3 regions of the Pseudarthrobacter sp. LMD1-1-1.1 genome follow, and region 2 is predicted to be linked to each of the others. Evidence: predicted binding sites of a transcription regulator. Region 2 holds the regulator's gene; each other region holds the start of a gene.
What was found. The regulator LexA, encoded in region 2, represses DNA repair genes until DNA is damaged. The targets are predictions, from matches to a motif close to TCGAACANNTGTTCGA.
Positions count from the first base shown of each region.

Region 1: the regulator LexA is predicted to act here: its motif matches at 1,991-2,006, upstream of MRBLMD1_RS07370 (LexA family protein).
Region 3: the regulator LexA is predicted to act here: its motif matches at 1,723-1,738, upstream of MRBLMD1_RS19700 (DUF6504 family protein).

Region 1 covers NZ_JBEGHP010000012.1:392,080-395,349, forward strand. The annotation lists gene MRBLMD1_RS07360 (lmo0937 family membrane protein) at 1-122, shown strand, start outside; partial or broken gene MRBLMD1_RS07365 (Y-family DNA polymerase) at 229-1,522, opposite strand; gene MRBLMD1_RS07370 (LexA family protein) at 1,546-1,977, opposite strand; gene MRBLMD1_RS07375 (hypothetical protein) at 2,141-2,950, shown strand; gene MRBLMD1_RS07380 (HAD family hydrolase) at 2,960-3,270, shown strand, end outside.
Region 2 covers NZ_JBEGHP010000023.1:560,083-563,352, reverse strand. The annotation lists gene MRBLMD1_RS16160 (histidinol-phosphate transaminase) at 1-445, opposite strand, end outside; gene MRBLMD1_RS16155 (LysM peptidoglycan-binding domain-containing protein) at 688-1,038, opposite strand; gene lexA (transcriptional repressor LexA) at 1,393-2,127, shown strand; gene MRBLMD1_RS16145 (ATP-dependent DNA helicase) at 2,176-3,270, opposite strand, start outside.
Region 3 covers NZ_JBEGHP010000025.1:202,090-205,359, forward strand. The annotation lists gene MRBLMD1_RS19680 (SOS response-associated peptidase) at 1-459, shown strand, start outside; partial or broken gene MRBLMD1_RS19685 (VOC family protein) at 484-906, opposite strand; gene MRBLMD1_RS19690 (chorismate mutase) at 923-1,246, shown strand; gene MRBLMD1_RS19695 (hypothetical protein) at 1,253-1,642, opposite strand; gene MRBLMD1_RS19700 (DUF6504 family protein) at 1,775-2,125, shown strand; gene MRBLMD1_RS19705 (DNA polymerase III subunit alpha) at 2,136-3,270, shown strand, end outside.

The sequences.
Region 1 (3,270 bases), on a different contig from region 2:
TCGCCGTTCTCTGGCTTCTCGGATTGCTCGCGAACATTGGCGGCGGCCTGATCCACATTCTGTTGGTTGTCGCAGTGGTGGTCCTGATCTTCCACTTCGTCCGTGGCAGGTCCCGCGTCTAGCAACCCCGCGTCCCCGCCGCCGGCCCAGCGTCCGGCGGCGGGAACCGTCGGCCCCAGGCCGCCTTGCAGCCCCAGGCCGCCTTGAGCTCTTCAGGCGCCTGACCCCTCACGCCGCCTTGACCAAGGGCAGCTCGTCCCAGTGCGTCGTATAGCGGGGCGAGCGCATGTCACGTTTCATGGTCCAGCCCGGACCTGATGCCCGCGTGCCCCAGCCCGATGGTGCCCCGCCCGAAGCGGCGGCTCACATCCTCAAGCAGCGGCCCGATGCCGCGTTCCTCATGCCGGTTCTCGAATGGCTCCAGGGGCGGCTGGTTCCCCGTGGGCCGCAGGTCGGTGAGCATCAGCCCCGCCTTGGCGTATTTGAGCCCGTCCCGGATACTGGGCAGCAGCGCATGCGCCGCCCTGGTGAGCAGCAGCGGATCCGCCGTAGGCATGGGCAGCGGGACGCATACAGACGGGTACGCCTGCTCGTGGTCCCGGAAGGGGGACGTGGCAGCAAACGCCGTCAGGACCTTTGCCTGCAGCCCGTGCTTTGAGAGCCTGGCGCTCGCCTGCTGCCCGTAGATGCTGAGCACCTCCCGAAGCCCGGCGGCGGTGGTCACAGGGGTGGCGAAAGAGCGGGAAAAGATCAGCTGGTCGCGGCCGATGCGCTCTTCTTCCATCGGGATGCAGGGGGTGCCCCGCAGTTCCAGGACCGTGCGCATCAGCACCACCGAGAACTTATTCCTGATCATTACCGGATCCGCCCTGACAAGGTCCTGGACAGTGAAGATGCCCAGCACATTGAGGCGCTTTGTGAGCCGCCCGGCAATGCCCCAGATCTCATTGACAGGAAGCCGGGACATCAAACCCTCCCGCACGTCAGCCGGAACGCATTCCCACAGGCAGACTCCGCCAAAGGCGGGATTGTTCTTGGCCCATTTATTGCAGAGTTTCGCCAGGGTTTTAGTGGGGGCGATGCCAACGCACACGGGAACCCCCACGTGCCGCCGGACTGCCTCTTTCATCCTCCGGCCAAGGGACAGCAGCTCGTCCGGGGTGCCCTTGACGCCCAGGAATGCCTCGTCGATGCTGTAGACCTCCAGCCAGGCCGAGTACCTGCCCAGCAGTTCCATTACGCGGGAGCTGATGTCGCCGTACAGCTCATAGTTGCTGGATTTTGCCACCAGGCCCCACTCCTTGGCCCGCGGCGCGAGTTTGAACCACGGTTCGCCGGTGGCGATGCCCAGTGCCTTCGCTTCCGGGGAACGGGTCACGGCGCAGCCGTCATTGTTGGAGAGCACCACCAGCGGCCGCCCTTCCAGGGAGGGGTCGAAGGCGCGCTCGGCGGAGGCGTAGAAGCAGTTGACGTCCACGTGCGCGATCTGCGGCATCTGCCGCATGTGGACGGGCTTAGCCATGCTGGTCCCCAAGCGCGGGCAGCTCAGACATGGTGCAGGCACCTGGTGGCAACGCCCCAGATGGTCAGCTCGGACAGTGCGGGCACGTGGATGTCCGGGTACTTGGGGTTCTCCGCCTGCAGCACCACGCCAGTGCGGGTGATGCGCAAGCGCTTGACCGTCAGTTCCCCGTCCAGGACGGCGATCACCACGGCCCCGTCCCTGGGCTCGAGGGCCCGGTTGACGATCAGTTCGTCCCCGTCGCTGATGCCGGCACCCTCCATGGAATCCCCCGTCACCCGGACCACGAAGGTGCTGGTGATGTCCTTGATCAGGTGCGCGTTCAGGTCGATCCGGCCGTCGAAGTAGTCCTGTGCCGGCGACGGAAAGCCCGCCGCCACCGCGACCGGGGAAATCAGCACCGAGAACAACGAGGCGCCCGCGTCTATCACGCGGGGACCGACAATAACGCCCACAACACACCTTTATTCGAAAATATGTTCGATAGTTTCAGTGTAGCCCCGAGGGCTGACAACGGGCAGTCCCGCTCGGGGGGGGGGGGGGGGACTAGACTCAGGCCACTGTCTGCTCTGGGGGGAAACGATGCGGTTGGTACGGCTTTGGTGGATTGCGGCGGCGATGACGCCGGGACTGGCGGGGTGCGCGTACAGCGAGGTACCCGAGGGGCAGGCTCCAGTGCCGCCGCCCCCGGCCACCGCTGCCGCCCAGCCCGGCGCCGATCCGCGTGCTTCCGGGGTGGAAGACATGCGCCAGTGGTCCCAGGAGCAACTGCAGCCCAGGTTGCCCGGCGAGTTCGCCGGTTCCACCAGCTCGAACACCACGGTCAGCTTCGGATTCACTGGCGCGGAACCGGGTGGCTATGAGGTGCATTTCACCTGCGAGGGTCCGGTGACGGCAGAGGTTTCGCTTGCCAGCCAGGCCGGCGCCGAAGTCCTTCCCCCGCTGCAGGTCCCCTGTGACGGGAACATCTTCAAAACGCAGGTGGCGCTCGCCGTCCGGGGAGTGGACTTCGTCATGACTCCGGAAGGCGGAGCAGAGGGCCGTTACGCCTTCCGGCTGGTGCCGGCCTCCGCGAAGCCTCCCACCACGGTGCTGCCGGGAACGGATGGGCTGAAGACCGTGGTCCGCTCCAGTCAGACGTCCGCAACGGGACCCGAGGTGGAGCTCACGGGCCACATGGACAGGGACGGGGCCGGATGCGTCATCCTGCAGGCTGCCGACGGGAACGATTACACCCTGATCTTCCCCGAAGGAACCAGTTTCGACGCTGAAACGCTGGTAATGCCCGGCGGCCAGCGTCTTGCCGCCGGCGCCCCGGTAGTCCTCAAGGGCACCCGCGCCCCGGCCGATGAAAGCCTAAGCATGTGCCTGAACTACGCCCGGCTCCTGTCCGTGGAATCGGCGCACGGGAGCCAACCGCCCACGTAGACTTGCAGGATGCGGTTGGTAGCAAGCGATATTGACGGAACGATCCTCGGACACGACGGAAAAATCAGTGACCGCACCATCCGTGCCTTCCACGCCTGCCGGGATGCCGGCGTCGAACTGGTGTTTGTGACCGGCCGCCCGCCCCGCTGGCTGCACCCCCTGGAGGAACAGCTGGGCCACACCGGCCGGGTGATCTGCTCCAATGGTGCCGTCGTGTGGGATCTTGAAGCGGACCGCCTGGTCTCCGCCCGCACGCTGGCCATCGAGACCGTCCTGGAAGCCCGCCGCATCATCAAGGGGCTCCGCCCGGCTGCGCTGTT
Region 2 (3,270 bases):
CCGCGCTGAGGTCATAGCCCTCCGCGCGCTCCCCGGTGATGTACTGCGTGTCCGTTCCGCTGGCCAGCAGGGGGTACATGGAGTACGTGGGCGGGAAACCAAGTACAGTGCGGCCCGGACCGCCAAAGGCCTGGAGGATCTGCTGGAGGACCTCATTGGAACCATTGGCGGCCCACAGGTTGGTTTCATCGAGCCCATGCCCGAGGTATTCCGCCAGGGCCTTCCGGAGCGCGGTGAACTCACGGTCCGGGTAACGGTTCAGCCCCGCAGCGGCCTCCGTCACGGCGGCACTGATGGCTGCGCGCACGTCGGCGGGAACACCATGGGTGTTTTCATTGACGTTCAGCAGAATGGGGACGTCCAGTTGGGGCGCCCCGTAAGGGGTCAGGCCGCGGAGGTTGCTGCGGAGGGGAAGCCGGTTCAGACGTTCTAGCTGGTCGTTCACCTGAACAGTTTAGTTGCCGCGGCAACGACCGGAAAATGTGACGGTTCCTGTTCGCCCTCGGCATGTCCCGCGGCGGCCCGCTCCAGGGCTTGCCAGCCAGCCAGGCAGGCCACCCTGGCAGAGGCCACGAACTCAGGGGTGGCGCCGGTCAGTGGGCGGCCGGTCAGTGGGCGGCCGGTCAGTGGGCGGCCGGTCAGTGGGCGGCCGGTCAGTGGGCGGGGACGGTCAGTGAGTGGGGACGGTCAGTGAGTGGGGACGAAGAGCTGCTGGCCCGGAAGAACGGTGCCCGCGGCAAGGTTGTTGAGCTGGACGATGTCCGCCACGACGTCCCGGGCGTCCCGGTCCGGAGCGACGGCGCCCGCAATGGCCCACAGCGACTGGCCGGACTGCACGGTCACCGTGACGGTGGGCGTCACGGCAAGGTCGGCGGCCGAGTCCGAGGCCTTGGCCGGGGAGTGGAAGAGGCCTGAAAGCGACAGCAGGAGTACAGCCAGGAGCACGAGCGGAACTCCGATCAGGACGATCCTCCCCCGGCGGGTCAGCCGCAGGGGTGCGGACGAAGGTGAAACCTGGTGAAGAGATAAAGCTGACATGAACTAAGCCCTCCTGGACTTGCCGTGCTGCCCGGGTGTCCGCCCGCTGCTGCCTTGCCGTTCATATCGCGCCGGGACTTCTCCCGGCCGCGTATTCGAATGGGGCACCTGCTGGTTAGAACACATGTTCGAACTTTGCTTGTTAAGTTTTAGCACCTATCAACGAACATTGTCGAGACTCGCTAGAACAAATGTTTGAAAAAGCAATGTGGCTGGCCTAGTTTTGAAACCACAGAACATCCACCACTGAAGTTGAACAGCAGGGTCTGACAATGACAGTGGGAGTCCTTCCGGCGGCACTGTGGAACAGCGGCACACGGAAGATCCGGCGGCAAGCGAAAGGCATTGGCGAATATGGCAGCAGCAGCCGCCGGGGGCAGGACCGCCCCGCAATCCAAGAGGACAGCCAAGGGCCTGACCCCACGGCAGAAAAAGATCCTCGAAACCATCCAGCGCTCGGTCAACGAGAACGGTTATCCGCCCTCCATGCGCGAGATCGGCGATACCGTCGGCCTTGCGAGCCTGTCCAGCGTGACCCACCAGCTCTCACAGTTGGAGAAGCTGGGTTACCTGCGCCGCGACCCCAAGCGGCCGCGCGCCATGGAAGTGCTGATGCCGCTCACGCTCGACGGCGGGGGCAAAGGCGCCGGCGCGTCTCCTGCGCCGCAGGCTGCGGGCGGCGGCGCCACGGTCACCGAACTGCCCACCGCGCTGGATACGGCCATGGTTCCGCTGGTGGGCCGGATTGCCGCCGGCGGCCCCATCCTCGCCGAACAGCTCGTGGAAGACGTCATGCCGCTGCCCCGCCAGCTGGTGGGCCAGGGCGAACTTTTCATGCTGAGGGTGGCCGGTGACTCCATGGTGGACGCCGCCATTTGCGACGGCGACTGGGTGGTGGTGCGGCGGCAGGCTGACGCTGCCAACGGGGACATTGTTGCTGCCCTGCTGGACGACGAGGCGACCGTGAAGACGTTCCGCCAGCGCGACGGACACACCTGGCTGCTCCCCCAGAACACGCAGTACGAACCAATCCTGGGCGACCACGCCACCATCATGGGCAAGGTCGTCTCAGTCCTGCGTTCGCTCTAGCCTGCGCACGCCTGCGCGGCATCCGCGCAGGCGTTGTCCGGCGGTTTCTCAGGAAGCGTCTGCACCAAGCCGGGTGAGCGCAGCCAGCGCCTTGGCGCGATCGGTGGTGGCCCAGAACGGGGGCAGCGCCCCGCGCAGGAATCCCGCATAGCGTTCGGTGGCCAGCCGTGAGTCCAGGACAGCCACCACCCCTTTGTCCCCGGTAGACCTGATCAGGCGGCCGGCGCCCTGCGCAAGCCGGATGGCCGCGTGGGTGGCGGAAACGGACATGAAGCCGTTTCCCCCTGCCTGCGCCACGGCACGCGAACGCGCCGTCATGAGGGGATCGTCCGGCCGCGGGAAGGGGATGCGGTCTATCACCACCAGCCGGCAGGATCCTCCGGGAACGTCGACGCCCTGCCACAGGGACATGGTTCCGAAGAGGCAGGTGTCCGGTTCGTCGGCGAATTGCTTCACCAGGGCGGTCATGGTCGACTCGCCCTGGCAGAGAACAGTCATATTGAGCTTGGGCCGGAGGGCATCGGCGGCCTCTTCGGCGGCCCGACGCGAGGAGAACAGGCACAGGGCGCCCCCACCGGATGCCTTGATGAGTGCTTCGAGTTCTGACAGCGCTTCCGGTGACACGCCGCGGCCGGGCTTGGGCAGGTGGCCGGCGACGTAGAGGATGCCCTGTTTGGGATAGTCGAAGGGCGAGCCAACATCCACGCCCGTCCAGCTGGGGGCTCCGTCGCCTACCAGGCCCAGTCCCCCGGCCGCCGGTTCAAAGGCGGAGCCAATGGCCAGGGTGGCAGAGGTCAGCACGACGGTATGGTCCGCAAAAAGCCCCTCCCGCAGCCTCCCGGCGACGGATAGTGGGGCTATGTTGATCAGCACCGGTGCACTGTCATCGGGCGGTGAGTATCCCTGGCCGGGGTCGAAGGTGCTGGCGCGGGAAAACCACACCACTTCGCGGTTCTCGCGTGCAGCAATGAGCCTTTCGCAGAGTTCCAGGATGAGCATCAGCCGGGAACGCGCCAGCTGCCGCCCGCCGTCGGCTGTGGTGTTGCTGTCTCCTTTGGAATCGGACAACGCGGCCCGGCACGCTTCACGCAATTGGTCCACGCAGTCGAGCTGTTCATCGTTCAGCCCGTTGGGAAGCAGACC
Region 3 (3,270 bases), on a different contig from region 2:
CGCCGCTGCGCCGTCCCGGCGGACGGCTACTACGAATGGAAGCAGGGGCCCGGGAAATCGAAGCAGCCCTACTACGTGCACCCGGGCGGGGACCATGGGTTGGTTTTCGCCGGCCTCTACGAGTGGTGGAAGGACCCGTCCGTGCCGGAGGGGGAGCCCGGACGCTGGCTGCTGTCGACGTCGATCCTCACGGCCGACACGCCGCCGCCAGGGACGGAATCCACCATCTTCGGGAAACTGACCGAGCTGCATGACAGGGTGCCGCTGCCCATGGACAAGGCCACGATGGAGGCCTGGCTGGACCCGCAGGCGGACGATGCCGCTGCACTCGTTGACCTGGTGCGGTCAGGGGTTAAGGAGGCAGCCGCCGACTGGCAGGTGGACTCCGTGGGCAAGGAAGTGGGCAATGTCCGCAACAACGGCCCGGAACTGATCCGCCCGGTGGAAGCCCTGTTCTAGCAGCCCCGCCGGGGCCGCCGCCCGTCAGACGGTGACCGTGCCGGCGTCGTCCACTGCCCAGGTGGGGTTGTACGCCACTTCCCAGCGGAACCCGTCAGGGTCGGCAAAATATCCTGCGTAGCCGCCCCACGCCTTGGTGACGGGCTCGGCAACGATGGCAGCACCGGCCGCCGCAGCCTGTTCCATGACGCTGTCCACTTCCTGCGGGCTTCCCAGGTTGTGGCTGAGCGTGATGCCGGGGACGCCGGCGGGAGGACTGGTGCCGGCTTCGGCCTGCATCTGGGTGCTGACCCAGAGGGAGAGCACCAGCCCATGGTTCACCTGGATGAACAGGACTTCCCCGGCAACCTCGCGGTGGACGGGCTAGCCAAGGCCGTCCACGTAGAAGGCGCGCGAGGCCTCGACACTGCGGACACCGAGGGAGATAAAGTCGACTCTGGGCTCCATGCTTCGATACTGTCAGATGATGGCGACAATTCAAGGAAACGATAGGGATGCCCGGGCCGACAGGGAACAGCTCGCTGCCGTCCGGGTTGCTGTTGACGAGGTGGATGAGCAGATTGTCACCCTCATCGCCCGCCGCGAGCGGCTGATCAGGATCGCCGGTACGCTGAAGGGTGATGACGCCGAGGTGCGCGCCCCGGGCCGGGTGGAGCGGATCATTGAACACGTGCGGGCTGCTGCCGAGAAAAAGGACATTGACCCGGACATCGTGGAGTCAACCTACCGGGCCATGATCTCCGCGTTCATTGAACTTGAACTGCGGATCCATAAAGAAAACAGCTGAGGAAGCTTAGAGCGCTTCCTCCACCGGCACCCCGTGCTGGAACTCCCGTCCGTCCGCCTCACTGAAGGCGGACAGGACATGCCCCTGCCCGAGCCCGTTCAACGCCGTCAGGGGAAAGCTGCCGGTGATGCTGCTCTGTGAGTGGGTGACGCCGGACAGGTCGTAATCCTCTTCGATTCCCTGGTCCCGGTTGAACGCGTAGCAGGCGATGGCCTCCCCGTTCATGAACTCAATGCACAGCCGGCGCTGCGCCGAATAATCAGGTGAGGCTCCCATCAACCCCACCACGTAGGCGCCGGATACCGGTATGGTGCCGTCGATATCGAACGTGGCGACCAGGGTGGAGTCCTCGGTCTTGATGCTGGCCTGCTTCAGGAGCGCGTCATCGGTACTCATGCCAACATCCTGCTCCCTGCCGCACGCCCCGTCCACCCCCGCCTATGTTTTGATGCCATCCCGGCGTAGACTGGTTTTATTCGAATACATATTCGAATACCTGTTATGGGGAGAATCGTCCGGGAGGTGCGCATGGGCATGTTCAGCGAGTCTGTTGACGTGGTGTGCAACAAAGCCGGACAGCCGGAATCGTTGACCTGGGCCGGGGCTTCCTACACCGTCTGCGCCGAACCCCTCCGGTGGTACGAACGCCGGCAATGGTGGGCGGAGGACAGCAGGGCACCGCTGGGAAGCGGCCAGGGCGTGGTGGATCACGAAATCTGGCGCGTGCAGGTTCTGCCCTCCCGGGCAGCCTCCCGTTCCGCTGCGCCGGAAGAACCGGCCGGCGCAGAACCCCTCACCCTTGACCTGACCCGCCATCTCCGCAGCAACCGTTGGCGGCTGCTGCGGATCCATGACGCCCTCCGCCATAGAACAGCCTGACCAGTCCAGCATGAGCTTCACCCACCTTCACGTTTCCACGGCGTTCAGCGCCCATTACGGTGTTTCCTGGCCGGAGGAACTGGCCATGGCTGCCGCCGCCGACGGTGCCACAGCCCTCGCCTGTACAGACCGGGATGGCCTCTACGGAACCATCAAGCACCTCAAGGCCTGCATGGCCGCGGGCATCGACCCCATTGTGGGGGTGGACCTTGCAGTGTTTGACGACGACGGCGATCACCGAACGCAGGTGTCAGGCAGGGTGGTGGTGCTGGCCCGCGGCCAAAACAATGGTGCCGGATACCGTGCGCTGTGCCGCCTGGTTTCCGACGCCCACGCAAGGACCTCGGGGAAAGCCGGGGGAGCGGTGCCCGCTGCTGTCACCCGCGCCGAACTGGCCTCCCGCACCCTGGACCCCCAAACCCTTAAGCCGGTGCTCACCGTACTGCTCGGCCCTGATTCGGATGTGGGCCGGGCCATGGGCGGACGGCGCTACCTGCGGCCCCGGACCCTCTTCAAGCAGTGGCTCGACGCCATGCCCGCCGGAACCGTGGTGGCTGAAATCGTCTCCCAACTCAGCGCACCTGGTACCCCGATGAGCACGGCGCATGCTGTGCGCATGCTCAGGCTCGCCGAGGAACACCAGGTACCGGCGGTCCTGTCCAATGCCGTTAGGTACTGCGCTGCGGACGGAGCACCAACCGCTGACGTCCTGGATTCGGCCCGGACATTGAAGTCCCTGCCCGAACTGGCAGGGGAACCACTCCTGCAGCCCACCGGCCAGGGGTGGCTGAAAACCCCGGCGCAGATGCTGGGGCTGGGTAAGGAAATCATTTCCGCTGCCGGTTATGGTGCCGCCGACCTCAAGCAGCTGATGACACAGACGGAGGCGCTCGCCGATCTCTGCCGGATCGATCCCACCTCAGACATGGGATGGAAACAGCCCGTGGTTCCCGAAGCATCCGTTATTGGCATCAGCCAGGATCCGCACGCTGAACTCATCCAGCGTTGCCATGCAGGAATCGGCCGGAGGTTCCCGGGCACCACTGGCAACACGGAGAAGGAGATCCTGGCCCGCCTGGACCATGAGCTTGGGATCATCGACAACCTGGGCTTCTCCTCGTACTTCCTCACTGTTGCCGAGGTGT